One region of the Pelotomaculum sp. PtaB.Bin117 genome, then DNA from elsewhere that is predicted to be linked to it. Evidence: riboswitches for the same ligand, from Rfam matches in the RefSeq annotation. Region 1 holds a riboswitch; each other region holds the start of a gene.
What was found. A riboswitch is a leader RNA that binds a small molecule or an ion and turns the genes downstream of it on or off. The one in region 1 is predicted to bind cyclic di-AMP.
Positions count from the first base shown of each region.

Region 2: it holds a riboswitch for cyclic di-AMP, as region 1 does, so the genes downstream of both, A4E54_RS08225 (hypothetical protein) here and A4E54_RS14620 (CAP domain-containing protein) in region 1, are expected to answer to the same signal.
Region 3: it holds a riboswitch for cyclic di-AMP, as region 1 does, so the genes downstream of both, kamA (lysine 2,3-aminomutase) here and A4E54_RS14620 (CAP domain-containing protein) in region 1, are expected to answer to the same signal.
Region 4: it holds a riboswitch for cyclic di-AMP, as region 1 does, so the genes downstream of both, A4E54_RS15905 (polar amino acid ABC transporter ATP-binding protein) here and A4E54_RS14620 (CAP domain-containing protein) in region 1, are expected to answer to the same signal.

Region 1 is NZ_MVQM01000174.1:41,566-48,379, reverse strand. It holds gene A4E54_RS14640 (hypothetical protein) at 112-708, opposite strand; partial or broken gene A4E54_RS14635 (YbaB/EbfC family nucleoid-associated protein) at 744-1,055, opposite strand; gene A4E54_RS14630 (SPOCS domain-containing protein) at 1,185-2,303, opposite strand; gene A4E54_RS14625 (DUF3794 and LysM peptidoglycan-binding domain-containing protein) at 2,331-3,875, opposite strand; gene A4E54_RS14620 (CAP domain-containing protein) at 4,057-5,064, opposite strand; cyclic di-AMP (ydaO/yuaA leader) riboswitch at 5,070-5,274, opposite strand; gene A4E54_RS14615 (hypothetical protein) at 5,541-5,930, opposite strand; gene A4E54_RS14610 (hypothetical protein) at 5,958-6,368, opposite strand; gene A4E54_RS14605 (chymotrypsin family serine protease) at 6,457-6,814, opposite strand, start outside.
Region 2 is NZ_MVQM01000119.1:2,897-10,238, forward strand. It holds gene A4E54_RS08195 (MBL fold metallo-hydrolase) at 1-413, shown strand, start outside; gene A4E54_RS08200 (TIGR00725 family protein) at 503-1,036, shown strand; gene A4E54_RS08205 (HIT family protein) at 1,349-1,837, shown strand; gene recD2 (SF1B family DNA helicase RecD2) at 1,887-4,079, shown strand; gene A4E54_RS08215 (SOS response-associated peptidase) at 4,194-4,862, shown strand; gene A4E54_RS08220 (hypothetical protein) at 4,930-5,154, opposite strand; cyclic di-AMP (ydaO/yuaA leader) riboswitch at 5,425-5,581, shown strand; gene A4E54_RS08225 (hypothetical protein) at 5,588-5,989, shown strand; gene A4E54_RS08230 (sigma factor-like helix-turn-helix DNA-binding protein) at 6,351-6,725, shown strand; gene A4E54_RS08235 (hypothetical protein) at 6,761-7,237, shown strand.
Region 3 is NZ_MVQM01000118.1:3,842-11,183, forward strand. It holds gene A4E54_RS08070 (hypothetical protein) at 231-431, opposite strand; gene A4E54_RS08075 (response regulator) at 490-858, opposite strand; gene A4E54_RS08080 (hypothetical protein) at 1,047-1,358, shown strand; gene A4E54_RS08085 (ATP-binding protein) at 1,359-3,611, shown strand; cyclic di-AMP (ydaO/yuaA leader) riboswitch at 3,761-3,896, shown strand; gene kamA (lysine 2,3-aminomutase) at 4,024-5,307, shown strand; gene ablB (putative beta-lysine N-acetyltransferase) at 5,297-6,190, shown strand; gene A4E54_RS08100 (mechanosensitive ion channel family protein) at 6,236-7,342, shown strand, end outside.
Region 4 is NZ_MVQM01000130.1:458-7,799, reverse strand. It holds gene A4E54_RS09200 (hypothetical protein) at 1-462, shown strand, start outside; gene A4E54_RS09195 (hypothetical protein) at 617-754, shown strand; gene A4E54_RS09190 (hypothetical protein) at 1,126-1,323, shown strand; gene A4E54_RS09185 (HPP family protein) at 1,447-2,025, opposite strand; partial or broken gene A4E54_RS09180 (molybdate ABC transporter substrate-binding protein) at 2,122-2,298, opposite strand; partial or broken gene A4E54_RS09175 (IS66 family transposase) at 2,659-2,885, shown strand; gene A4E54_RS09170 (glycine betaine ABC transporter substrate-binding protein) at 2,945-3,814, opposite strand; gene A4E54_RS09165 (ABC transporter permease) at 3,811-4,785, opposite strand; gene A4E54_RS09160 (quaternary amine ABC transporter ATP-binding protein) at 4,769-5,971, opposite strand; partial or broken gene A4E54_RS15905 (polar amino acid ABC transporter ATP-binding protein) at 6,032-6,142, opposite strand; cyclic di-AMP (ydaO/yuaA leader) riboswitch at 6,381-6,514, opposite strand; gene A4E54_RS09155 (GGDEF domain-containing protein) at 6,566-7,186, opposite strand.

The DNA.
Region 1 (6,814 bases):
CGTTTTTTTAACGCGTTATTTTTCGCCATATATAAAATAAACCGCTCCCGGGCAGCATGAACTGCCTTCAAGCGGCAACAAACGATCACATGGTTCGGTATGATCATCTTTTTAGCTTTGCGCTCTTTTGCGTTGATCAAGGTTATCCCATTTCATTATTTTCGGCATTTCCCGGACGGTTTGTTTTTCCCCGCCCTGGTCGTTTTTAGCCGCGCCTGCCGCATTTGACGCATCCTTGGATGCCGCCGGCTTGCCTTTTGAGGATTCAGTCTTGGTATTGTTCTTGGAGCCTGTTCCCATCAAACCCGCCAGCATGTTCATCAGGTTGCCCAAGTCCATATTCTGCCCGCCGAGGGCGCTCAGCAAACTCATCAGCATGGCCGGGTTGAATCCCTGGCCGCCGCTGCCGCCCTGACCGCCCAGCAAACTTGTCAGCATACCCGCCAGATCGTTCGGAGACGGGTTCCCTCCAGTGGCGCTGACCGGCGCCGGCGCTGGTACTGTCGTCGGCGCTGTTACCGGAGATTGTATGTATCCGCTGGAACTGCCGTGATAACGCTTTCCAATCAGATTCAAGATACTGGTAAGGTTGACCGAACACATGTAGATCAACATTGTTTCCTGGTCCATTCCATACTTTGACTGCAGCTCCAGCACCCTTGCGACAGCCTCTTCCAACACGGCGGTTCCTTTGACATCTTCAGCCAATCAACTCACCTCCCCGGAGAAAATTTTCCATCATGTTAAAACAATCCGGGTATACTGGGAAGCTCCATCCCGCCGGTCAACTTGGAGATTTCATTTTTTAACAGATTTTTTGATTCGGCGACAGCTTTGTTGAACGCGTTCGCCACCATGCCTTCCAGCGCCTTGGCATTACCCGGTTTCAACGCGCCCGGGCTGAATTTGATTCCCAGCACTTGTTGCTGGCCGTTCATCACAATGCTGAACATTCCTTCACCTTCGCTGATTTCCACGGTTTTGTTTTTCAGCTCCTGCTGCAGCTTTTGCATCTCAGCAACGATCGCGCCCATATTATTCATCATCCGGTTGTTTTCCCCTTTCCCTTCACAGCCTTATGGCCGCAATGACTCATTATTAAATATATTCGCCCCGCGCTAAAAAAGTTTATAAAAGGCAAAAAAAAAGCTGTTTCACAACAGCTTTCTTTTTTTATTCATGGCCTAACCGCGCTTGCGCATGCATTCCAGCACAACATCGTCAATTTTGACGGTATTGGTGTTGCCCGTGCCGGGCATGAAGTTGAAGCGGACCATGATTGAATCAACACTTTCGTCTGTCACCGGCGTGGCGAACTGAACCTGGGTGTAGGAGTTATCCGGTATGCCGGTGCTGCTTAGCGTTTGCGTGCCGATACCGATCTGAGTGCCGTATTGATCATAAAATACTACTTCAGCGGTTAAGGAGAAATCGCTGGTCGCACCCAGGACATCTTCCCTGACCCAGAAGGTGAGGCGGTACTGGCGGTCGCCGACAATTTTCTTGTGGATCATCTGGAACAGCGCCCCGGGCAACTGGGTATTCAATAACCCGATTTCCGCCGCAAACGACCCGGAATGAGCCGTACTGCACTGGGATACATTGCTCGCGCCCCAAAAGACCGGGGCGTAAGGGCTGGCCCAGGCCTCGAGACCGCCGTCCCTGAGCAGGTTGCCGACGGGAGACTCATCCGGGGACGGGCAGGTCTGCACAAAGATCTTACGGTCTTCCGACACCCTGGCGGTAGCCTGAATGACAGCAGTCTCGTGGATCCGGCAGGCACGGTGCAGTTCCCAGTTCATATCCACATCAACATGACGGAACTGGATAAAAACATCATGTTTATGGCGAATCAGCACGGGTTCATCCAGTTCAACCAACTTGGAAAACGACAGTTCTTCGGCTGTATGCTTGACTTCATTATTTTTATTTACGTAAAAGATTTGTTTGTGTAAAATACCGTTTACAATAATTTTCTTAAGGAACAAATCCCTGTGCGGATGGTGACTGTCGTGATGCACCAGAACGTATTCGTCGTGCTTGCCGTACTTGCCGTGCTTACCATCATGGTAGCCGTCATAGTCATGATAGCCATGGCCATGATGGGCCTCGTCAACAAATACCGGCGTGGCGGTCAGATCGCGGACAGAAGCTCTGATTTTGTCGACCTTGATCGCCAGTTCGGGTAAGGTTAACACATTGTCAATCACCGCTTCCACATCTACAGACTCGATAACCAGCGGCACTCTTATTTCAATACATTTGACCGGCTGGACTTCCGTGTAATAGTATTGTTCGGGCATTTTTTAGACCTCCTTAATAATTTTTAATCAACCCATTGCTTCGCATGGAATCTTAATCACCTGTCCGACGCTGATGACATCCGGGTTGGTAATCTCGGGGTTTTCGGCCAGGATCAGGGCGACTGTCGTTCCATGCGCCGCGGCAATGGTAGTGAGCGTGTCACCCGCCCGAACCGTATAATCGGTCGGAACACAGGTGGTAGGCGTGGGAGTCGGTGTGACCGCGGGCACATAAACATTCAGCTGGGCTAAATCGGTCACCGTGGCTTTGACTTTCAAAACAGCTTCGGTGTGCAAATCCGCGCATTGCAATTGCTGATCCACGTTGACATATTCCGGACTGACCTTAACCTTGACCCTCATATCAGGCTCGGCGTCGGGCACTACCACAAATGTGCGGAAATTCAAACGCTGATGCAGCGCGTGGACAGCCTGGTCGGGCTTGGTGCTGACGTAAACCACTTCCACATCGGCGTGACCCCTGATCAGGACCTTGCCATTGAGAATATTTACTTCCGTTACTTTTATATTGTCTACCCGTGACTCCAACACCTTCATGACATCAGGTTTGGACTGGGGAACCTCAGTGGTTTCTCTCAGAACCACCTGAGTTTCTCCGGAGCCGATTTCCCGGTCGATCTTCAGCTTTACCCTGTCGTAGTCTCCCTCATTTTTCAACTCGGTGGGAACATTTTCAAGCGTCCTGGTTTCGGAAACAAAGACAATCAGTTTGACAATGATATCAGCTGAAAGCTTCGGGCAAGTTACCGGCGCGATATCGGCGTTTTCCACTTCCGCCCGCACATGGACGTTCATTCCCTGCTGGGCTTCGGGAACCTCCACGAAGTCACTGAACTTGATGATACGGTGCAGGTCATGAACGGATTGCCCGGGAGTCATGGACACATACAAAACCTGAAGCTCTACTTCACCGTCCACAATCACTTTGCCGGCAAGGACCCGCTTATCTGTAATTTCCACTTCCGCCTTGATATTCAGGATCTTTTCCACGTCCGGCTTTTCTTCCGGCACTTCGAACGCATCGCTGATAATAACCTGCTTGGTTTCTTTGTCGCCAATCATGTGTTCAACAGTGAGGTCCTGGGTTTCCAGAGCTTCATTCCCGGCCGGGGTTGTTGTAAGCACTTCCATTTCTTCAACATCCATTATTTTTGCAAAAGTGCTGAGCACAGCCGCCACATCAAATTTACATGCGCTGTCTTTACTTGGAGTCAGACTCACATCCTCCACAGTAAAATCGACAACGTAATCCATCCCGGGCTCGGCGCCAGGCACATCGACAAAGGTCGTAAAATTGACATCACCATGCAATGAGTGAACTGATTGATCAGGTTCAAAGGCGACGTACATCACTTGCAAAGTCAGGGTCCCATTAATGATGGCTTTGTCCGGAACGATGCTGACGTCTCTAACTTTGGCAGTTGTTTCTTTTGATAAAATCTTTTCCACACTCGGCTTGGTGTCAGGAATTTCAATCCGACCTTTTACCACGGTCTGAACTCTATTTTCACCCTGGACCAAATTAACCTTAAGGCGTTCGGTTCCAGCCATGATGGTTTCCTCCTTTCAAAATTTTTCTGTACTAATATATGTGAGAAACATACGAAAATGTGCAATAAAGGTAGTCAGCATGCAAAAAACGAAAAAAAAAGAGGACCTGGGTCCTCTACCTTATTTTACTAATATTTTTTTCGCCTTTATTGTTAACTTTTTATGCTCATTTTGCCGTCAATCAACCGGTGAACATCTGCACGAACATTTTCCCGTACGGACCGCCGCTGACGACGCCAATGCCCACTTTGGTATAATTTGCATTTAGTATGTTCGCCCGGTGTCCCGACGAGTTCATCAGGTTGGTGTGCGCGCTGCCAACAGTTGAAGCTCCGGCCAGGTTCTCCCCGGCGTAGCGGTACTGCACGCCGGCCGATTTCATCATATCGAAGGGAGAGCCGTATGTCGGCGATGTATGACTGAAGTAATTTTTATCAATCATATCCTGCGCCTTCATTCTGGCCAGCTTTACCAAGGCCGGGTCCATTTGCAGGGGCTGCAGGCCTGCTTTGCTCCGTTCCTGGTTCACCAGATCGAGCATCTGCTGCTCGTCGGCATTTAACCCGTTAACGGGTTGTGGTTCCGGTGCCGGTGTTGGAGCCGGTTCCGGTGTTGGTGTCGGTGTCGGTGTGGGTGCCGGTGTCGGTGTGGGTGCCGGTGCCGGTGTGGGTGCCGGTGCCGGTGTCGGAGTAGTCACTTTCTGACCGCCGGCAAACAACAAAACGACAATTTTATTGTTGTTTTTCATGATTATTCCAACGCCGATCCGGTCATAAGATGAACTGAGAATGGTCGACCGGCTGCTGGCGGCACATATTCCCTTAAACGCCGCGTTAACTGTGCAAGCCTTGGCCAGGACTTCCCTGGCGCGGCTATATTGCACACCACCCATTTTTAGCATGTCATTGGGAGAGCCGTAAGTAGACGAGTTATGCCCGAAATAACAGTTGGAAGCGATATCCTGGGCCTTAATCCTGGCCAGATTTGACAGGACAGGGTCAACAGTCAGCGAAGCTTTGCCAGCGTCATGACGCGCCTGATCAATCAGGTCAGCCATCGACTGTTCATCAGCCGTAGCTGCAAGGCTGGCGTCAGCCGTTGCCGGGGCCGCCGCTCCCATTGAGAGTACCAACGCGAAAATAAACAAGGTAACAACCAAACCTAACGTCAGGTTCCTGGAACGCCGCATAAATTTACTCCTTTCTTTTGAGCCTCCGGGGTTAGCTGACGGGTTCGGTAAAAGACAAAACCCTACCCATTCGAGTCATGAGATACAAGACATGACATATCACATGGAAATGCCCTATGTCTGGGTCTTGCTGATGACTTTACCGGGATTCACCCCATAAACCGGTTCCCCCGTACCCGGATATTTTCCGGGATTCGGCCGCTTGTATTTAATTGGCTTTGCCTTAACGTCTGACGTCTGACGTCCGCCAAAAGACGGCTGTTTAAAGAAGCATTCATAAAAGGGCTTGTACAAGTTTAATATACCGGCGAATGGGGTCTCATGGCAAAACGGGTAATTTAAGAACATCCATCGTAATGTTAACTTTTTTGGGATTATCCTGCGGCGTTGTCAGATGGCCTCCAAATTAGGGTCCATTGTCAAGATGCGGCAAAAATTTAACAAATAAAGGCCGGGCTTCCCGGCCAAAATTGAGGCTAACGACAGTTGTCAAGATCCCTGGCGACTACATGAGCGTCTATGAATAACAGTTTAAACAAGGTTTCCGCTTCCCTGGCCGCGCATCCGGAAAGGAGAATTCTTACTTGACCGCCTTCGATAAGTTTCCGGATGGCCTGGTAGGCTCTGCCGTGCGGCGGACCGGCGCCGGGGGGCTCCTCGGCCCCGGTCCCTTCACTAAGTCTCAGTGCCGCTAGAAATCCATTATTATAGCCTAACGAGCTTCCCTCGGTATATCCTTTTTCAAACCCTGACTCAAAACCCAGGTTGTAACCTAAATGATAACCAAAATCCTTGCTGGTATGGTATGATTCCTGCCGACCACGGGTCCAAAACTGTTCATTTTTCCCGCTTTTTTCTTCGCCCATGGCTCCTGCCCTTTCACTAATTTTCCCTTAATATGTACCCACGGCGTTAGGGGCGTAAAACACCGCCCCCAGACCTTCAGTAAGAACCAGACATTCCAGCCCATCCACACCTTCCACAAAACAAGTCAAGATAAATAACTTTTTTTTCAAACCTTTGCGAAACCGTTTCACGATCAACTCATCAAGGTTGCTCAAGGTGCTCACCATTTGCTGCGAGCTGTCCACAACAAGCGAATACCGGCCGTCCGCCTGTTTGTTCAGGACAATCTGAAACGGCATGTTCTGGTCACGAACAGATAACTCGTTGATCTTATCAAGATATTGTTGAGCCGCTTTCATGGCTTCTTCCCTGTTATGAAAACTCGGACCGATTGCCGGGATATCTTCTCCCAAAAAAGCCAGCGCCACATCACCGGACACAACCGCTTTCAGTACCATAAGATAAGCCTCCCCGGTAATCAATATATGGTTCGGCTGAAACAAAGGTGAGGAGGATCAGCTAACATCAAACAAACCGCAGCCAAAGTTAAACGAACTCAATGCCAAGCCGCTCTACAATATTGCTGATCCGGTTAAATATGGTCAGCTTATCCGAACCGGCGAACAGCAAACCCACGACTTCGCACTTTTCATTCAGAATTAACGCCCCGCTGTCTCCCGGTTGGGAAGGCATATCAGTCACTACCTGATCAGAAAACCAGACTTTTTCCTCCTCTTTCATTTCCACTTGCAGCGTAGTGCCGATAGATTTTACCACGCCGCTGGTCAGGCCGGTGGTTCTGCCGCTCTTTTGCACCTTCTGGCCGGGCTTGATATCGTTTATCCCTTTTATTTCACCAATTTCCAGAATGGCAGGTTTGACCAGATCGGCCGAATCAAGTTTG
Region 2 (7,342 bases), on a different contig from region 1:
TAGTGGGGCACGCGCTGGATTTGGACGCTATTTCCAAAGGTCTGGCCCATTTGACAGCGGCATCGTATTACAGGGTAAATTACCAGCCCGTCAACGTCGACGTTATTCTGAAGGGTGAAAAGCAGGATATAACAATCGGGGAACTGACCCTTCACTGCCTGTTCACCCCGGGGCACACTCCCGGCGGGATCAGCCCTTATATTGACCTCAACGGCGGCAGGATTCTGTTCGGTCAGGACATCCACGGGCCTTTTGACGCGTCCTGGGGTTCGGATATTAAGAAGTGGATCACTTCAATGAAAAAGTTAATCGACCTGAATGCTGATATCTTGTGTGAAGGGCACTTCGGTGTCTATAAGCCGGCGGCAAAAGTGCGGCAGTATATTGAACATTACCTGGATCAATATGCCTGAGCATATGGCAACGCCGGAAAAAGCTGAAGAGCTTTTAACTTAATAAAGGTAATCTATGTGAAGGGAAGTCGGCTGGAATTCGCAAATTTATTGTAGGCGTCATGGGCGGTGGTGAAGAATTAGCACCGGAAATTTACCGGCTGGCTTACCGCCTCGGGGAACTCATCGCAAAAGAAGGCTGGGTGCTTCTTAACGGCGGGAGGCCGGCCGGTGTTATGGAAGCGTCGGCAAAGGGCGCCAGGGAAAACGGCGGGCTGACCGTAGGCGTGTTGCCCGGGAAAGACGGAGGCGCGGCTTCTGACTATATTGACGTGGTTATTGCCACGGGAATGGGCGACGGACGCAATTACATCAATGCGCTTTCCAGCGACATCGTTGTGGCCCTGCCCGGCAAGGCCGGAACGGTTTCAGAAATTGCACTCGCCTTAAAAAACAGGAAAAAAGTAATCTTGCTGGGTGCCGACGTGGGTACTACATTTGATTTTTACCGGGACGAAGGGTTATTAGCGAATGCAGGTACTCCTGAAGAAGCAATACAGATAATTAAGAGATTGCATGTGCCAGGTAAGACACATACTACCCCTGGCTCTAAAAAATTGTACGGTAAATATATAATAAAATAAAACTTAATATCAACCCAATTATTTAGTGAGAGAGCTGGAATTCTGCTGAATTCGCTTGTATTATTTGTGACTAGAATCAGGTTTTCTGAGAGAGCGTGTGCAGCTGACCCCGGTATCCAGGAAAGGAAACCGGAGAGATGGTTCTCAGGCTTAAACTTGCGGAAACAGCCGGCAAAATTCCCGGCTGTTTTCTTTTTTTGTTGTTTTTCATAAGTTTGTTTACGAAAGTTCAATATAAAATATATAATTTAGTTTTAAGGGACGATATTATTTTAGATTATTTTTTTTAATCAAAGATAAGGAGCGAATGAGATGAAACAAATATGGGCGCCGTGGCGCAGTGTCTACATTGGCGGGGACCACGGGGACAAGTGTGTCTTTTGCGGGATCTTGGAATCTGATCAGGACGGGGAAAACTTGGTTCTATGGCGGGGAGAGAAGACGTTTGTGGTGATGAACCGGTATCCTTACACCAACGGGCATGTGATGGTCGTACCCAAGAGGCATGTTGGAGAAATTGAAGAATTAACCGAAGAAGAAATGCTGGAGCTTTTTAAGAATACCCAGAAAATGGTTGGAGCGCTGCGCGCTTTCAATCCGGACGGGTTTAATATCGGGGCCAATATCGGTAGAATCGCCGGCGCGGGCGTGCCTGGCCACGTCCATATTCACGTTGTTCCCCGCTGGGGCGGAGACACCAATTTTATGCCGGTGTTCGGAGACGTGAGGGTAATTTCCGAATCGTTGGCGGTTACATATCAAAAGCTGAAGGATTCCTTGATAAAACTGAAATACATCTAAAGGTAAATCACCTATTGCCCGGCTGTGGTATAGGGGTTGTCAATGGTGTATGGGGGTTGTCGATGGTATGATGACTATTTACGGTTTCCTGGAAAGAATAGTATATCTTAACGAGGATACTCAATTTATTGTAGCCAGGCTTCAGGAAAAAGGCAAAAAAGAACTAACCACGGTTGTCGGGAACTTAGCCGGCATCAATCCCGGTGAATCCTTAAAACTTACCGGCCAATGGGAGCACAATAAAAAATTTGGTGAACAGTTTAAGGTCGAGAAATTTGAAACTATCGTTCCCGCCACTGTTAACGGTATTGAGAAATATCTTGGTTCAGGGCTGATCAAGGGTATCGGCCCCGTTATGGCCAGGCGCATTGTCAGGGTTTTCGGGCTGGATACCCTTGATGTCATTGAAGGCGCTCCCGATAAACTGACCGAAGTGAATGGTATCGGCTTAAAGCGGGTCGCCATGATTACAAAAGCCTGGGAAGAGCAAAAAGAAATCAAGGAGATCATGGTTTTTCTCCAGGGCCACGGGGTCAGCGCCACATATTCCGCAAAGATATTCAAGAAATACGGGAGTGCGTCCATTGAGACCGTGAAGAGCAATCCCTACCGGCTGGCTTCCGATATCTACGGTATCGGGTTTATTACCGCCGACCGGATTGCCAGGAGCATGGGAATTGACCCCAACTCCATAATGCGCGCTGAAGCGGGCGTCATTTATGTTCTAAATGAACTCATGGCGGACGGGCATGTCTATTATCCTTTTGGGCCTCTCTCAAACAAAGTCGTGGAGATGCTTCAGGTCAGCAAAAACGTGGTAATCAACGCCATGGCAAAGCTGATTGAAGAGAGGCGGCTGGTCGCGGAAGAGCCATCGGAACAAAACCGGGATGTTAAAGATGACCACAATGCCGTGTATTTGCCGCCGCTTTACACGGCTGAGGCCGGACTGGCCAAAAGGCTTTTGTTATTGAAGTCGGAACCGTCCGCCATTCGCTCCATAAACCCCGAAAAAGCGATAGCCTGGGTGGAGGCGCAATTAAATATTCAACTGGCTGATAAGCAAAAAGAGGCGGTTATCTCCTCCACACGGAGCAAAATTTCCATTATCACCGGCGGTCCCGGCACCGGGAAAACAACTATTATCCGGGCTATCATTAAGATTTTTCAGGCTATGCGGCTGAAAGTCCTGCTGGCGGCTCCCACCGGCCGGGCGGCCAAGCGGATGCAGGAAGCGACCGGGAACGAGGCCAGGACGATTCACCGGCTGCTCGAATACAGTCCGCATCAAGGCGGTTTTCAAAAGAACCAGGAATTGCCCCTGGCAGCCGATGTAGTCGTTGTGGACGAGTCTTCCATGATTGATACTGTCCTGATGTATCACCTTGTTAAAGCAATTCCCGCGCATGCTGTTTTCATTTTGGTCGGTGATATCAACCAGCTTCCCTCGGTAGGTCCGGGGAGTGTTTTAAGAGACATGATCGATTCCGGCGAATTCCAGGTGACAGTCCTTGACGAGATATTCAGGCAGGCCAGGGAGAGCAGGATAATTGTCAACGCGCATATGATTAACCAGGGTAAGTTTCCGGATATACGCAGACCGCAGGCCGGTGACAAAACCGATTTTTATTTTGTTTCGGAAGACGATCCGGAAAAAGCCCTGCAAAAGATCCTGGCGCTCTGCGGGGAGCATGTACCCAAAAGTTTCGGCTATCACCCGGTAAAAGACATTCAGGTCTTAACCCCCATGCACCGGGGCGAACTCGGCGTGGCGAACCTGAACGTCAAGCTGCAGGAATTGTTGAATCCCAACGAGAGTAAAACAATAAAAGGTTACAAAACCTTTAAGGTAAACGACAAGGTGATGCAGATGACGAACAATTACGACAAAGAAGTGTTTAACGGGGATATGGGGCGTGTTGTTTCCATTGATCAAGAAGAACAGGAAATCCAGGTAGATTTTGACGGAAGGGTGGTTGTTTACGAGTTTGCGGAAATAGACGAGTTGGTGGCGGCCTACGCCATCTCCATTCATAAATCTCAGGGCAGTGAATACCCGGCTGTAATTATCCCGGTTATGACTCAACACTACATGCTTCTCCAGAGAAATCTGATTTATACGGGAATCACCAGGGGGAAAGAACTGGTAATAATTGTCGGCAGCAAAAAGGCGTTGGCTATAGCCGTTAGAAATAATAAACCCCAAAAACGCTACACCAGGTTGAGAGAAAGATTATTGTGAATGCCTAGGATTACAGAAGTCAGAATAAGAAATGGCCTTTCTCCCCGTAAATATTCTGAGTTCTAACTCCTGAATGCTGAATACTTGATTAATAATAGATTGGAGTGTCCTGACTTGTGTGGACGTTTTACTCTATCGACCGAACCGGACGAACTGAGAATTCACTTTATGCTTGAGGAAAGCTTTGAGCACACCCCACAATATAATATTGCGCCGGGCGCCGATATACCGGTGATTATCAATAATTCCGGAGTGAGAAAAGTCTCCTTGATGCACTGGGGGTTGGTTCCCCGCTGGTCTAAAGATAAGAAAGCCGGCTACAAGATGATTAACGCCAGGGCGGAGACAGTCGAGCAGAAACCCGCTTTCAGGGATGCCTTTATGCGCCGGCGCTGCCTGGTTCCAGCCGACGGTTTTTTTGAATGGCGCAGGGAGGGAGGCAAGAAGGCCCCAATGTATATCACCCTGCCGGGCAAGTCGCTTTTTGCCTTCGCGGGCATCTGGGACTGCTGGAAGGCGCCTGACGGCAAAATCATTAATTCCTGCAGCATCATTACCACCGCGGCCAACGCGTTGATGAGAGACATTCATGACCGGATGCCTGTGATACTGGCCGGGGAGAGTGAATACAAAGCATGGCTGAAAGCGGAACGTGTAAGGGCAAGAGAACTGCTGCGGCCATATAAAGGTATCTTAACTGCTTATAATGTGTCAACGATAGTTAATTCACCAGGGATGAACAGTCCGCTCTGCATAGAAAGAACTGAATTTCAGCCGCGCTAGGCCCTTCCGTCGGATTGGACAGGCATTCAGCCGGTGAAAGGCTAAAGAAATTGTCCGCTGTTCATATTCATGTTTTTAATTCCATGATCATTTTTGATAAAAGCAGGAAATTAATTTTATTGTGGTAATCGATTGCAGCGTCAATACAGTCTAGGACAGCTATTAGAGTTAACTTTGTTACGTTTAATTTTGGCGGTTTGAAAATTTTATCAACTCCCAGAACACGATCAAAATAGTCCTGCAAACTACCGTCTATATTTGGATTAAGGTAATAGTCGTCTACGTTATCCAATGTGTTAGCCTCCAAATAATACTCACTCGTGCTTTTTATTTTATTATATGCCACGTTAGCGCCGGTTGCCATTTTTATGATACTTAGGTGCAATGAATAAGGCGGGAGGGTATGAGATATGATGATGGAATATAAACCCTTGTTATTTTGATATTTAGTAAAGATATTTTATTATTAGCATACTTCGCCTCTATCGTTTAAACAGTAACTAAGGAGGATATCTTAATTTTGCTATTGAATCGTGAAGTATAGTATACTCAACCACAGCTGACTATATATTTGCCGAATCCCAGAAATTAATCAACTGGGTACGGGGGAACCATTCGTGGGGGTGAATCCCAAGTTACCATTATTAATGGTGAACTTGGGTAGGGTTTCTTTAACCGAACCCGTCAGCTAACCTCGGAGGCGACAAAAGAAAGGGGAAAAGAATATGGTCAGAATCAAACGTATCCTTTTTGTAATCGCACCTTGTCTCTTATTGCTTTTTGGTGTACTGGCTAGCGCTAGTGCTGCATCGCCGGCAGATTTGTTGCAAAATTGCGCATCAGGGCAATGCTTTAACACCAACAGCCTGCAATGTGGCACTAATATGCAACAGCAAGCTGGGCTGTCAAGTTTGTTGCAAAATTGCGCATCGGGGCAATGTTTGAGCACCAACAGCCCGCAATGTGGCACTAACGCGCAACAGCAAGCTGGGCTGTCAAGTCTGTTGCAAAATCTCTCATCAGGGCAATGTCTGGGCACCAACAGCCCGCAATGTGGTGCTAACATACAGCAGCTAACTCCATCATCTGTTGCTTCAATGTTTAATTTATTTAATGCCGCAAGATAACATAAATACAAAACATTGCCTGTGGTACAGTAAAAATTCCAAACAATATTATTAGATTTTAGTTTAAAAACCGGTGGAACTCCCCCCAGTTTTTTTATCCAGCTTTTGTATGCAGTTCTGTTTACTTGGGTTGCCAAGGTGTGCTTTCTGAAGCTATTGACAGCTATCCAGACCTTGGCCAGAAAAACTGGAGGTCTAAGCGATAAAGCTTAGGCCTCTTTTTTATTCAAGAAAAGGGGGTGGCAAGGGTGGAAGACTTGATCCGAGAATATAAGAATCACTGAGAGAGTTTCGCGAAAGTAAGGTAAATCCTTTGATTCGTGGCAGTATAATCTCGGATACTGAGTGGACAATTAAGCTTATGGAAACGGGGCATATACCTGGAACAAAGTGGATTGTGGTCCGCTGGAGTCAGGCAAAACGGGAAGTGCCAGTTGATCCGCTTGAGATGGCCAGGTATATCCAGAATAGAGAACCCGCTGAAGCTGCCCCTGAATGGATGTTGGACCTGTTAGATAAACTTACAAAATCTTTGACCCCTCTTGAAAAGGATGCTTATGAATTGGTTCGCGGAAGAGGATATTCTTTCTCACAAGCTGCCCAGTTATTGGGTTGTTCTAAGGCATCAGTCCAAAGCTACATCAAGCGTGCAGAGAAAAAAATACAGCTTGCCATACGATTGCAAACTATAAGTAAAGGGATTTGCTTGCCAGAAGGAAAAGTATTCCGTTTGTAGAATTATGATGACAAAATAGGATACGGGGGCAATAAATGGCACAGGGTAAACTTCGATTAAAGAATAAAGAGCGCACGTTACTGCTAAATAGTCAAGTTATTGAAGATTATCCATGGTTCCATGATTTATTAAAATCCAACCAAAGGATAACAGAAGAACTTATTGATAGTCTTTCCATCGACTATCAAAGATTTTTTGACAATATGTTAAATAAAGTAATTGGGCAAGCAACGGTAGAATGGGAGGGGAATCCGCAGCATCCTGTTGATGACCTTGAAGACAAAAGGACTCCATGTACACTTTGTGGTCAACCAACCAGATGGGTTTTTTATATTTTTAACAAATGGAATGGTAAAAATATTAATGTTGGTAGTGAGTGTGTTAAGCATTTTGGAATCAGTGTAGATAAAACAGGTTTGACGGTCGATCAACTAACAAAAAGAGCAACCCGTGCCATGGATTTTAGGGCTAATGAGTTAGTGGTTTATGATAAGACATATGGTAATATGTAATTGTTTCGTTAAAAGAATTTGCAGAAAAGTTTAAAAAGATTGCCATTGGTATTTATAGTTTAACAAACGATATGGTTTCGTATATATTAAAATATCCTGGAAAGA
Region 3 (7,342 bases), on a different contig from region 1:
CCACCTATTTACTGTACTACCAGTGTATTTAATTTCAAGTTTCGGAAGTTATATTGGATACGAAACTTAAATGAATATAAAAGAACATTTCATAGCTGCTACTGAGAATACCAGAGTGTTATTCAATAAAAAAGTTCCGATTCCTATTCTTGTAGGAACTTCTGATTGAAAGTACATCCTAAATATTTACAATTACTTTGCGGGCTATGACAGCTACGCTGGTACTAGGCCTAATACCCAACACGCCACAGATAAGCTTGCGTCAAGGTAAAAATAATCAGAAACCATAAAATAGTGCCGTAAAGGAACTCATTCTTTAAGAAATGTCTGCGAATAAGGTACTTCAACTTTTTACGACAGCGCACGCTAAAGAGACTATTACCTTCGACCATGCTTTCAGCAGCGCGCTGGCTGTATGTATACGCGGACATTTAAATACCCCCTCGAATATATGTTCTAAGGGTATTGTAGCAAACAAATGTTTGACAGTCAAGACACATTGCGTAAATCATTTACCATATCGATAATCTCGTCCAAATCGAAAGGCTTGCTGATTAACGCTTTATAACTCCCGCGCGGCGGCATATTATCCAGCTCCGGCAGACAGCCTGAAATGATCACAACCGGTATTTGCCTGAGATTGGGATCGGAATTTATTTTTTCTATCACAGCCCGTCCGCCTAAAACAGGCATGTTCAGATCGACAAAGATTATTTCAGGCACAGGTTTTTGTTTTAAACGCTCGAGTCCCAACAAACCGTTGGGCACTGAGATCACTTCATTGCCTTCTTCAGTTAACGCAATCTCAAGAACCAGAGTAATATTGGGCTCATCTTCCATTATCATCACCAATGCCATACCAATCCCTCCAAGATTTATTAAATAATACCTGTTTTATTAATATTACCACACAGCTTTTCAGAAATTTGTCGGAACCTGTTGCCGCTGTTTATATTTATTATTTTTTTTAATCTAAGCTTCAAGGCAGGATATAAGAAAAACATGTCGAAAACAATGTTGTTTTGGCGTCTTGGAGGTATTAAATTATGCATAGATATAAAGAAATGACCATGGAAATATTTCAGTCTGTCACCCAGGCGATCGGCATTCACGCGATGCTCCTGGTTTTGGAACATGCCCGGTGGAAAACCAGGCAGCAATATGAGGAAGCCGCCTTGATAGAATTTTCAGAAGAAGGTATTTCTTTAGTACGGCTTGAGCAGCTGAGTCCCGAAAAAACCGAGGAGATTGCCCACTTCTTTTTAATGTCCATTGTCGCCACACTTGGACGCCTGGTTGGTATTCAGATCGCCAGCCAGTTGACAGAACAGCTCAAGGTATATGCTGGTGAGTCTTAAGTGCCGGAAAGAGTTTCGACAGGAATAAGCATTTTGGACAAAAACGAGGAGGACAATTATTGCATGGGCAGTTTAGCCAGGGTCAAAAAATATTGGGAATCAAAACGCTGGACCAGCTTTCTGGAAAGCACGGCGGCGGGACTGCAGTTAAACCTCACCTTAATTATTCAATATGGAAATGATTTTTCCCGATCATTCCATCACCCGCCATACTGCCCGGCCTGCCGGACTCCAATCGCCGACATCAATTTGCCGGATATCATTATCTCAATTAAGTCACAAAATGAAATTGTTGAATTAGATATAAATGGTGCAAAACTCGTCGTCGCGCCACTCGGCGGAGATCCCTGTCACGGCAATCTCTACGTGGTCGCCGGGGAATTAACATGCTGCAAAAAGGCGGCGCATCCTACCTTGCTGGAACGGGCCGTGCTGGCTCAAAAACTTTTAACGAGTTTCCGGCACGCGTTAAATGAAGGATTTGAGGGCGGCAGACTGTCCCTGCAGCTTTCCGCCCTGCGCCAGGTAAAAAACATCGTCCTGTCGCTTTTCAACGGCGAGGAGAACATATTGGCGCAAGTATTCGACCTCATCCTGAGCGCCTTGATCATCCTGTCGGACGCCCAGGGCAGTTGGATAGAATACGGCACCGCGGAAGTTTCCGGCGGCCTGCTCATTAAAGGGGATGAACAAAGGGTCAAAAACCACATCGCCAGTCATGCCGGCCACGCGGACACAGCAGAAATAAGCAATGGCGAAAACCGGGTCCGGCTGGGTGTTTTCGCCCCGGCCGACGGCAAACAAACGCAAGACTTGCTAAATTTGATGGCCCAGGAATGCACTTTGGTTTTAGAGATAGACCACCTTTTCAAATTGTTGCACAAGCAGCTGCCAATGATTCTTGGCGCTGTTGGAAGCGCCGTCGTGCTGGTCAGCAAAGACGGCATTATCACCTATGTCAACCACGCCGCGGAACTTCTCCTGGAAGGAAAAGCGCCAAACTTAATCGGGGAGCCGGCTGACGCCGCGCCGGGGCCTTGGTCCGCCTGTATTCAAGAGAAGACAAGCCGCCGTGTGAGCGGACACATGGACAATTTAATCCAAAAACAGGAATTGCGGTGGGTGAACTGGCAGGTCAGCCCCCTCCTTGATGATGAGCAGATTGCCGGGTGGCTCGTTTTAGTCGATGACAGAACTGATCATCACAACTGGCAGGAGGCCGCGCGGAGAGCGGAACGGCTGGCCGTAACAGCCGCCCTGGCGGGATCCCTGGCCCACGAACTGAGGAATCCCCTGGGCGCGGCTAAAGGAATGCTCCAATTAATCGGCAGAAAAGAAAAACCGGAACAGGTAAAAGGATACGCCGACCTTATCCTGCGGGAAATTGACCGGGTTACTAACCTCTTAAACGAGTTTCTGCTTCTCGGGAGACCCGCCGAGATGACAACCGAGCCCTTGGACCTGGCGGCTTTCCTGCAGGAAATAACGCCTTTGCTAAAGAGTGAGGCAAACAATTACGAGGCAGATATTTTTATTAAAACAGAAGAAATCCCCATGATCAACGCGGACCCCGGCCAGTTTACCCAGGCGGTGCTGAACTTAGTCCGCAACGCCTTAGACGCGGCGGGGCGGCGGGGTCGTGTTTTGTTAAACTTATCCAAATCCGGAAACAATGTAATATTAACAATTAAGGATAACGGGCCGGGCTTGTCCGCCAAGGTCTCAGGAAATTTATTCAAGCCGTTTTTTACCACCAAAGAGCGCGGCACGGGACTGGGGCTGCCCGTGGCTCAGGCGATTGTGCACAATCACGGAGGCAATATAACTATTGAAAACGCTCCCGGCGGCGGGGCGATTTGCCAGGTGACGCTTCCGTTTTACGCCAGGCAGGATGGAAAAACAACCGATATTGATGTGCTGGTTACCGTGGCGGACAACCTTTTACGCTATCCGTCCGAACAGGCGCTCCGTACCGCCGGCTTCAGCGTTATTTCAGCCGCTGATTTGAGTGAAGCGCTGCTGTTGAAAGAGCGCTACTGTCCGGCAGTCTTAATAGCGGATAAAATTATTTCCGAACCCCAAAATATTGAGATAATCAGCCGGACATGGCCTCAGGCGAAAACTTTCGCCATTGCTGAAGATGAACATTTCCATGAACATTTTATAGAAGCGAATGTCTTCCAGATTGTAACAAAACCATTGGACTATGTGCGCTTGATCGGACAAGTGCGCAAAGCGCTTAATGAAATATAAGCCGTCCATTGCGTTATAGCCCGAATATGTTGTCATGACAGGCATTCTGCAGCAGAATTCAGGCATTATCAACCTCGCAAGCTGCTTGACCTCTATGATAATAATAAGCTATAATTTTATTATAGCAATAATTGTAAATATTATAAACCGTTCTGTTAACGCCGAATCTTCTCCAAGGAGAAGAACGGGGAAACCAATTTTTAGGGGTGAATCCGGCCATGGCCGGTAGGGCTGCCCTTGGCCCAAACCCGTCAGCTAACCTCGCAGGCGTACAGGGAAGAATGGACAGCATTTTATTGGCTGGGCATTCCCGGCCAATTTTATTTTTATTAACTTCCTAATTATTCTTCCTAAAATACGTTTTTCCAACAGAACCGGTTACTATTGAAGAAGAAAACTAGGAGGTGCGGCATTGAAGACCAATATTTTGCCTATAAGAACCCAAAACAACGCGGACTGGTCAGACTGGCGCTGGCAAATGCAGCAACGGATTCACTCAGTAAAGGAGCTCGTAAAATGTTTTGACCTGAACCATGACGAAGAACTGAATATCCAAGAGGCATGCGAAGTATTTCCCATGTCTATTACTCCGTATTACGCTTCATTAATCAATAAAGAAGATCCCAGATGTCCCATCCGCCTGCAGTGCATGCCAAATCTGCAGGAGCTAGTTAATGGATGCGGCGACATGGACGACCCCCTATATGAAGACGCCGACTCTCCCGTGCCGGGATTGACCCACCGCTACCCGGACCGGGTGCTTCTTTTGATTACTAATGAGTGTGCCATGTACTGCCGGCACTGCACCCGCAAGCGCAAAGTGGGCGATCAAAACAGACGGGTCAGCGAGGTTGACATTGACCGGGGCATTGAGTACATCAAATCCCGCCCTGAAATACGCGATGTCCTGCTGTCGGGAGGAGATCCCTTTGTTCTGTCCTGCGCCCATCTAGAGAAAATCATCGCCAAAGTCAGGGCAATCCCCCATGTGCAGGTAATTCGCATCGGCACCCGCACTCCGGTGGTGCTGCCGCAACGGATCACCAACGAGCTTGTGAAGATGCTCAAGAAATATCACCCCATTTGGATAAACACTCATTTCAACCATCCCCGCGAATTTACGCCGGAATCCACCCAGGCCCTGGCGAAACTGGCTGACGCCGGTATTCCCCTGGGAAATCAGACAGTCCTTTTAAAAGGAATCAACGACTGTTCAGAGGTAATGAAAAAGCTGTCGCATCTTCTCGTGCAAAACCGTGTGCGCCCGTACTATCTCTACCAGTGCGATCTATCCCGGGGCATTGAGCACTTCCGCACCCCCATAGCCAAGGGGATAGAAATCATGGAGGCGCTGATCGGGCACACTTCCGGTTTCGCCGTGCCTACTTACGTGGTCGACGCGCCGGGAGGCGGGGGCAAGATTCCGGTTTTGCCGAATTATCAGCTGTCTATGACAGGAACGAAAACAATCCTGCGCAACTATGAAGGAGTGATCTGTGTCTATGAAGAACCGGCATACTCCGGCTCAACCTGTTCCAAAGCTTGTTCTCTGTGCAAGGACGGCAATGTCAAGCATAAACCGGTCGGCCTGCAAAAGCTGGTAGACCCGAACAACCGGACTATCAGTCTGATACCGGAAGGAAACATTCGCAGGGCACGCTTTTTCGGACTTAAGGGTGATCCTCATGGCAGATAGCCTAAAAGCGCATGAACAGGTGCAGCCGGATCAATGGGAGATAATAGAAGGTCACTATTTTAAATGCCATATTTTAATTTCACCGTACAACCGGAGAATTACCGTCTATAACTTTAGTCTGGCTCTGGACGAAGGAGCTTCCGCAATGGTGCAAACCCTTTCAGAAAAGGCTGCCGCGCAGGGTTTTGATAAAGTGTGGCTTAAAACCGGACTTAAATGGGCACATTCTTTTTTAGGCGCGGGAGTCAAACTGGAAGCAGCTATCCCCGGTTATTTCGCCGGGGAAAAGCCGGCCTTGCTCTTCTCCGGTTTTCTGAGCGAGCAAAGGAAAATTCCGTCAAACAGCAAAAACTTGGACCAAATCAAAAAATTGGTTCTCGCCCGCAAGGACGGCGGCGGCCAGCGCCCGCTCCCGGCCGGAATTACGCTGAGATGGGGACAGACCGGACACTGCGGGGCGCTGGCAAATTTATATAGCAGGGTTTTCGCCACCTATCCTTTTCCGATCTTTGATTCCGGCTACTTGAAGCGCACCATGCGCCACAATGTTTGCTATATAACGGCCTGGCACGGCCGGGAACTGGTGGCCGCGGCTGCGGCAGAGATGAATCCTGCAGAAAAAAACGCTGAGGTGACAGACTTTGCAACCGCACCCGGGTGGAGAGGACATGGTCTGGCGGGCTGTCTTTTAAACCAATTGGAATCCCGATTATTGAGTGACGGCATCCGGTGTCTTTATACTATCGCCCGCAGCAGTTCCACCGGCATGAACAGGGTGTTCGCCAATACCGGCTATGAATATTGCGGGGTGCTGATTAAAAATTGCAATATAAGCGGAAGTTTCGAAGACATGAACGTCTGGGCAAAAATAATTGACGGCTAACTGCTTCCCATACCGGAAAAGATAGTAAAGCGAGGCAAACTTGGTATGCAACAATATTGGGAGATAATCGCAAACTTTTTTAATGGGCGGCTTTCGCCTGAAAAAATCACCTACTTTTCCACTAATTTGCTCCTCTCCGTGGCGGTCCTGTTCGCCACTTATCTGTTCATAAAGCTTTTTTCTTATTTATTGGACAGAACCTTAAAAGAAGGCGGCAAGGAAAAACAAATTTTCTCCGACAACTTTATCCGCTCTTCGCGAACTTTTCTGAAAGCGCTGCTCCTGTACGGAGGTTATTTTATCGCCGCAATCATCATATTGGAAATATTCAACGTCATGGTGATTTCACCTGGAGATTTAAAATCTTTAGGCGCTAATGTTTTGAAAATCATCAGTGTGCTGGTGGGAGCAAGGATTGTCATAAATTTCGGGAAACTGGCCATTCAACAGTTTTTCGAACGTCATGAGCTAAAGGAAAATATTATGGAAAACCGCCGTGCGCAAACCCTGGAAATATTGCTGCAAAGCGTGTTGACCTACCTCATTTTTTTCCTGGCCGGCTTAACCATCCTGCAAATTTTCAATATCAACACCAGCGCCATTCTGGCCAGCGCGGGCATTCTGGGACTGGCCGTGGGCTTCGGCGCCCAGAACCTGGTCAAGGACATCATCAGCGGATTTTTCATTTTATTAGAAGATCAGTTCGGCGTGGGGGATTTTGTGGAAACCGCCGGCGTAGTCGGCACGGTCGAGGAAATCGGCCTGCGCACCTGCAAGATACGGCGGTGGACAGGCCAGCTGCATATTATCCCAAACGGGGAAATAACCAAGGTAACCAATTACAACAAGGGACCAATCCTGGCATTGGTGACGGTAGGGATTGCTTACGAAGAAGACATAGATCGGGCAATGGAAATCTTACAAAATGAATGTGTCAAAGCCCGCCGGGAGATTGAAGCTATCGTTGATTTACCCCAGGTGCAGGGAGTAACAGATTTGACCGACAGCTCAGTCAACATTCGCGCCGTCGCCCCATCCATCCCCGGAGAGCAATGGACTGTGGAGAGGGAGCTGCGCAGGCGGTTCAAATACGCCTTGGAGCAGGCAGGCATCGAGATACCCTATCCAAGAAGGGTGCTTTACATACATGAA
Region 4 (7,342 bases), on a different contig from region 1:
ATGGGCATCGCTGGACTTATTATCGCTATAGTGGGCGGATTAATCTTAGCGAAGGGGCTAAGAGGTGTTCTTGCCCCGATTGACCCGGCGCTCCCCCCGGATGCGATTGTCGCTTCAATAGGTCTTTCGGTCGTCGTCTGCATGTTGGCTTGGCACCACCTGTTTGATGATTATCCCACCGCCGCGATGGTACCCAATACGGCAGCTAGGGTTTTAGCCAGAGTCGTGATCTGGCTTGTCCTCGGTTTTGGTTTGGGTACTCTTTGGATTAAATTCTTGGCCAAGATTCCTTTCGGCGCCAACAGTACTTTCTTAGGTTTGAACTATCCGACCATGGGTATGATAGCCGGCCAGTTCGCCATGTTAATGACATTGCTCTTCTTCAACACTTTCTTTGATAAATGGCCGCTGGTGCGCAAAGAGCCGGTATCGGTCAGTCAGGGAACTACAATAGCCAAATAAGAAAAAGAAAAAAAATAGATATAAATTTAGTTTTAATTAATAAAATATTGTAGTTGAATTCAAAAAGCAATCCCGTACCGCTTTGATGTTTGGTACGGGATCTTTTTGTCCAATATTCTACACTGGTATGTGGCATGAATATTGCATAACTTTAATGATGGATGTCTTATATAAATATAAAGAATCATTTTTAATCCAAAGAGTACCCAAGCCAAAAGCGATGACAAACCAGATCACGACTCTGGTTAAAACCCTGGCTGCCGTATTGGGTACCATCGCGGCGGTGGGATAATCATCAAACAGGTGGGTGCCAAATCAAACATGCAGACAATGACCGAAAGTCCTGACAAGGCTATGATTGAATTCGGGGGGAGACCCTTTGGCCCTTGGTTTGGGTACTCTATGGATTAAATTCTTCAGCAAGATTCATTTCGGTGCCGACAGTATAAGTTATCCGAGCATGGGTATTGGATATTGGGGTCTGGCGCCAGACTAGGAAAGCACTCCTGATTTTCTTGGATTAAATAATCAGAGAAAGAGGAGTGCTTTTTTATTTTAGGGTATTAATTTCTTCGCCCATTGCCAAGTCAGGTGTCTGTCCATTAATTATACGCTGTGTGTTTATTGAACATTTTAACTGATAGAACCTATGCGGGCGGCAATATGTTTTGTGTTATGCGCCGGCATCTGTTTTATCTTGATTACCAACAGCCGTGGATTTTAATGGCTGAAGGCATGACCGGGAACAGGGGGTGGGCTCCGCATCATATTACCTTATTCGGATTAATCTACGCTGTGTTGGTTATCGTGGCCATATCAGTATCATTGCCTTATTGGAGAGCGATTGGCGTGATCCAATAATTGCTGGACATTTACCCTGCAATAATATTAACCCCCGGACACGGGCAGACAAAAATGTCTGTCCGTGTCCGGGGGTTAATTTATAAGTGATAAATATTATCTTGATGAGATGGGTTTGCGATTTTAAAGCCAATATTGAGGATATTTTCTTGTCGATGATATGTTATTAATCAATAAAGCAATTAAAATAAGTATGCTCGATCCGATAAAGACAGGCGCCAAGATAAAACTGAAATTTTGGCCGCTGTAAACCGCGACGAAGGCCGTCGCGCCGCCGGGCGGGTGAAGTGTGCCGGTCAGGGTCATTAAGGCCATGGCCAAAACCACTGCCAGGGTGATTGCCCACCAGTCGTTGCTTAATAACTGATATACAGAAACACCGGACAACGCGGATATCACATGCCCGCCAACAACGTTGCGCGGTTGTGCCATGGATACATGACAAGCCGTATTCAGCAGGATCACTGAAGCCCCGAAAGACGGAATCATTAACGGCACTCCATGATGAGTGCTGATCAATGTAATGAAACCCATACTTAAAAAGCAACCCAGGGACGAAAGGGCAAGCTCTCTCCAATGCACATGGCTGGCATGCAATTGACAATAGCCTTTTTGGCAGCGCATTTTGCCAAAGTATAACTGTAAGGATTTGGCGATGATATGAACGGCTTCTTTCTCTTGATTTGCTGTTTTACCGGGCACAAGACACCTCCGGAGTGGTTCCTGCTAAATTCTCACTAATTATAATATATTAATATATAGCCAGCAAGTTGAGTTGGATTCCGTAATTTAATAACATTACTTTATTGCAGGGAGTGCATCCATATGAGATTCGCTCGCGGAAATAAAGATATCCACCGGCTCACCTTCTTCAATTCTTTGTGCCAGGGTACCTGAAGCGCCAAATTCGTAGCGAATATTTATATTGGGGTGTTTTTGTGTGTAAATGTTTCTCAATTCTTCCATAGCATTTGCAGGCTTATCGCTGCCGAAACTGTCAGACTCCCCCGACCCTGACTTATCTTTTCGGGGATATTGATTATATGACCGGGGAAAATCATATTTGAATCCTTTATTTGAGGGTTGGCAGACAAAAGTGTATTAATTGAGATACCATTTTTGGGGCAATGGCATACAAGGTATATTATGATTATTCTGATCCATATGCTACCAAAGATGTTGATTAAGTAATGCATTATTAAACCAGGCAAGAAGAAAAATGCGATATGTTAATCTGCGTGACAAAGTGTTTTCCAAGTCACCAAAAAGACAAGGAAAATAGCTTTTCCTTGTCTTTTTGGTGGGCCATTAGGGACTCGAACCCCAAACCTGACGATTACCTATTGCCTGAATCAATGGGACAACCTGAAAAACTTTCTGCGGCCGACTGGAGATAGACAATAATCGGGCGGAACGCTCGATCAAGCCCTTTGTGATCGGTCGCAAAAACTTCCTAGTTCTGAAATACTCCTAGGGGCGCTAAATGTAGTGCGATTATTTACAGCATTATCAAAACAGCCAAAGAGAATAATCTTAAACCATTTACACGGAATTATTTATAGTCCCTGCCGCTCCCGGAAGCTATCCTCCGGAAGCAGCATACTAAGACGTTGCAAAGCGCTTAAGACTGTTTCAACCACCCGTCAACCATATCTTGATTATCTTTGATCCATTTTTTTGCAGCAGCCTCAGGTTCCATTCCCTCATTGATCAGGCCTTCCAGACTGCCGATCTGCGCATCGGTCATTTTAAATTTCTTCAACATCGCGGCAACTTCTGCTTGCTCTGAGCTGAAATCTTTATTGGCCAGGGTATGGATTTCTTCAGCCGCACCATATTCCTTTTTGGGATCGTCCAGATACTTGAGATCATATTTAGCGAACATCCAGTGCGGGCTCCATCCTGTGATGGCGATCCAGTCATTCTTACCGTAAGCTCTATCCATTGCCGCCATCATCGCCGGCTCACTGCCTTGCACCACTTCAAAGCCAAGAGCATATGCCTCATTCGCCCGGGCAGATGCTTTCATAATTCCGGCGCCGGGATCGATACCGATAATCTGATTGCCGAACTTGTTTCCTTCATCCTTCAGTTGAGCAAGTGAATCAATGGTGACATAGTTTGGGATAACAATACCGATTTTGGCTTCGCCCTGATACCAAATGCCGTAGTCTTCCAAACTATCCTTATACTCATTCCAATAACTTTCATGGGTAATCGGCAGCCAGGCATCCATAAAAACATCAATGTCCCCCTTGCTCAACCCGACAAAGAGCGGTGCAACATCCAGTTGGGTAAGTTCGACCTGATAGCCTTTATCCTCCAGAATCGTCTTCCAAAGGTTGCTTACAGCAACGCACTCGGCCCAATTGACATAACCGATTTTGACCGTTCCTTTATCACCTGAACAACCGGTCATCATAAAGACCGCCAAGACAAGGCTCAACCCCAAAGCCAATAATCTGTGCCACCTTTTGAAATTTTTTATCATTTTTGTTTTCCTCCGTTTTCTTTGTATCTCATCATGACTCTTCTATGTTTATTCTCTATAGATTTTAGTGACTGTTTTAGACGGTCATCTAATCGTTGCCATGCCCTTTTAGCTTTTACATCTCTTTTTTGGCTCACCCGTTTTACGGAACGTCCGACTCCCTGGGACAGCCTGTCTAGGATAATCGCCATAATTACCACAGCAACCCCGTATTCAAAGCCCATTCCGATCTTCAGTTGTCCGATGGCTTCCAGGACACCGGCGCCAAGTCCACCGGCGCCGATCATCGCGGCAATAACCACCATCGATAAGGAAAGCATCATCGTCTGGTTGACGCCGGCCATTATGGTCGGCAGAGCCACAGGGAATTGAATTTTCCATAAGAGTTGTCTGGGGGTAGAGCCGAAAGCTGAGCCAACCTCCACCAGTTCCACAGGAACCTGGCGGATACCGAGGTCGGTAAGCCGGATGACCGGCGGCATGGCAAAAATAACTGTGGCAAATACCGCCGGTACCTTACCGATACCGAAAAACAACAGGGCCGGGATAAGATAGACGAATGAAGGCATTGTTTGCATAACGTCTAAAACAGGGGATATGACATAATGGAACCGGTTGTTTCTTCCAGCTAGAATCCCCAGCGGCAACCCGATAACAATGGAAACAAGTGCCGATATAATCACTAAAATCAGCGTATCCAGGAAAGGAAGCCATAGTCCTAAATTATAGATAAAAAACAAGCCAATGACCGTTCCAATGGCCAGTTTCCATCCACTGGCCCGCCAAGCCAGAACCGCGAAGATAATAATGATTGTCCACCAGGGTACGACCATCAGCAAATCCCGAAACCCGGCTATCCCGCTGTTAAAAGCGTCGGAAAAAGCGTCCACGCTGTCGCCGAAATTTATTTGCAGCCACCTGACGCCCTGATCGATGCTCTCTGCCAGAGGAAACTTAGATATTGTCTCCACCCCTCTTATTCGAAGCAATCGCTGCAAGGACAGAGCCCCGAACGATGATTCCAATCAATTTATTTTCCTGGTTCACCACAGCCACCGGCAGTTTGCTCTCGGCAAGCACACTCAGCGTATCCTGAATAGGGACAGTCTCCAGTGCCACCGAACCCTGAGCAAGTTCGATTTCATCCAGACTCGATTTTCCGGCACTCCTGGCATCAACCGCGATATCGGCCGTAATAAGCCCTTTATAGTGCCTCTCCTTATCTACCACAAAGACACTGGACAATCCATGCTCCTTCATGATCCTTAAAGCAACACCGGGACCATCACGCAAGGTAATAAGCGGCTGCGGTTTCTTCATCACATCGCCGGCAGTCAAAATTTTACACCGTTCCACACCCCGGAAAAACTTGGCTACATAATCGTCGGCCGGATTAGTGGTAATCTCTTCCGGGGTTCCAACCTGCACCAGGGCGCCATCCCTTAAGAAAGCGATTTTGTCTCCTAGTTTCAAGGCCTCGTTTAAATCGTGGGTGATAAAAACAATGGTCTTGTTCATTTTTTGTTGGAGACTTATCAGTTCATCCTGCATTTCTTCCCGGATCAAAGGATCAAGTGCGCTGAAAGCTTCATCCATCAGGAGAATATCAGCGTCACTGGTCAACGCCCTGGCCAGCCCGACCCGCTGTTTCATTCCCCCGCTGAGTTGGGCTGGATATTTATCTTCCCAGCCCTTCAGACCGACGAGATCTAACATTTTAAGCGCTATGGCTTCCCTGTCTTTTTTGACAATCCCCTGAACTTCCAACCCGTATACCGTATTATGCAAAACGGTACGGTGAGGAAGCAAAGCAAACTGCTGGAAAACCATAGCGGTCTTTTCCTGACGGACCTTACGCAGCTCCCTCTCTTTTAACTTGGTGATATCAATACCGTCGATCACGATAGAGCCGGAACTTGGTTCAATCAGTCTGTTCAGACAGCGCAGTATCGTCGATTTTCCGCTTCCGGAAAGGCCCATCACCACAAAAATCTCGCCTTGCCTGACGGTAAAACTCACTTGATTAATTCCAACTGTCTGCCCTATTTCTCGGAATATTTCATCTTTACTTTTTCCCTGCGCCAACAAATTCAAAGCTTTTTGAGGGTGGAGATCAAAAATTTTTATTAAATTAGTTACAATAATCTTCTCGGAAATTTGATTCATATTTCCACCACATTTATACTTTTGTTTTTAAATATTTTAGTCCTTCTTTATTTACGGGCTACCGAATACCTGAACAGGAGTACCTTCCACAATCCGTCCTTTATCAATAAAAATGAACCTATCCGCAACCTCCCTGGCAAATCCCATCTCATGCATCAAGATTCATAGAATTATGCCCCCATCGGCTGCACGAAAGCCATCACATTTGCTTGTCTCGGGGTTAGCGGATGTCGGCTTCAAAGTATTCCTCACTGCCAGCACCTTGACAAATACCGCTGTCGTTAAATTAAATATCACCTCCACTCGCCGATCTTCTCCATCAAACAAAATAACCACAGAGAAGTTTCTGTGGTCCGCGAAAAATGCTTAATCTAAATAAAGGTGCGATCAAGCATGTTAATCACCTTCTCTTCCAACGCTTACGAGATTAGCTGACGGATTCGGGTCGAAAGGATTAACCCTACCGGAGAAATTTCTCCGAATTCACCCCATTGTTGGGTTTCCCGTTCCTTACGGATTCAGCGAGTTTATTTATTCATTTATAACCGATACTCAGCAAAACACAAGCTTTCTTTTGTTGCTTTCTTATTTGCTGTACTTTTTAAATAAGTCATCCAGGGCTTCCCGTAACAGAAAAGCTTCTGTTTTTTCCATCTCCTTGGCTAATTCGGAAAGCCGGTCAATCTGGGTTTTTGTAAAGTAACTGGATTTTAGAACCATGCTCTCTACTTCGGAAAGGCAAACTTTATTCTTCCCTAATTTTTTTGCCCTGAACAAGGCGCTGTCCGCCACCCGTAAAAGTTCAATGGCATTTTTGGCGTCCCTTGGCCAAGATGCGATACCGCAACTGATGGTAACGTAGATATCATCCTGTATTTCTCCGTCAGAAAAGCCGAACGTATTATCGGATAAATATCTTCTGATTTCCTCCATCTCCATCAGGCTTCGTTCGGCACCTTTACCAACAAGCAGAATCATAAATTCGTCGCCTTGCCTTGTGCTCAAATCATTTTCGGAAAGATTATTCATAAATATCGAAACAAGTTTATCTATGATTTCATCACCAATTTTTGGGGAATAGGTATTGTTTATATTTTCTAAATTATCGATGTCCGCGACAACGATACTGAAAGGACCTTCCCTATTGTAAATCATCTCTTCAACTTTTTTTATTAGTAATTGCCTTGTTGTTAGTCTGCTTACCATAGCTGAATCAAATCTCCTTATTGAGTTATTATATTAAACATGCATATATATGTCAATACATATATGTTGACATATATATGTTACGCCTTTTTTGCCAAAAGGAGAATTTTAGTAACAGTAATATATTACTCGATACCAATAGCGTTTCAGGGTGAA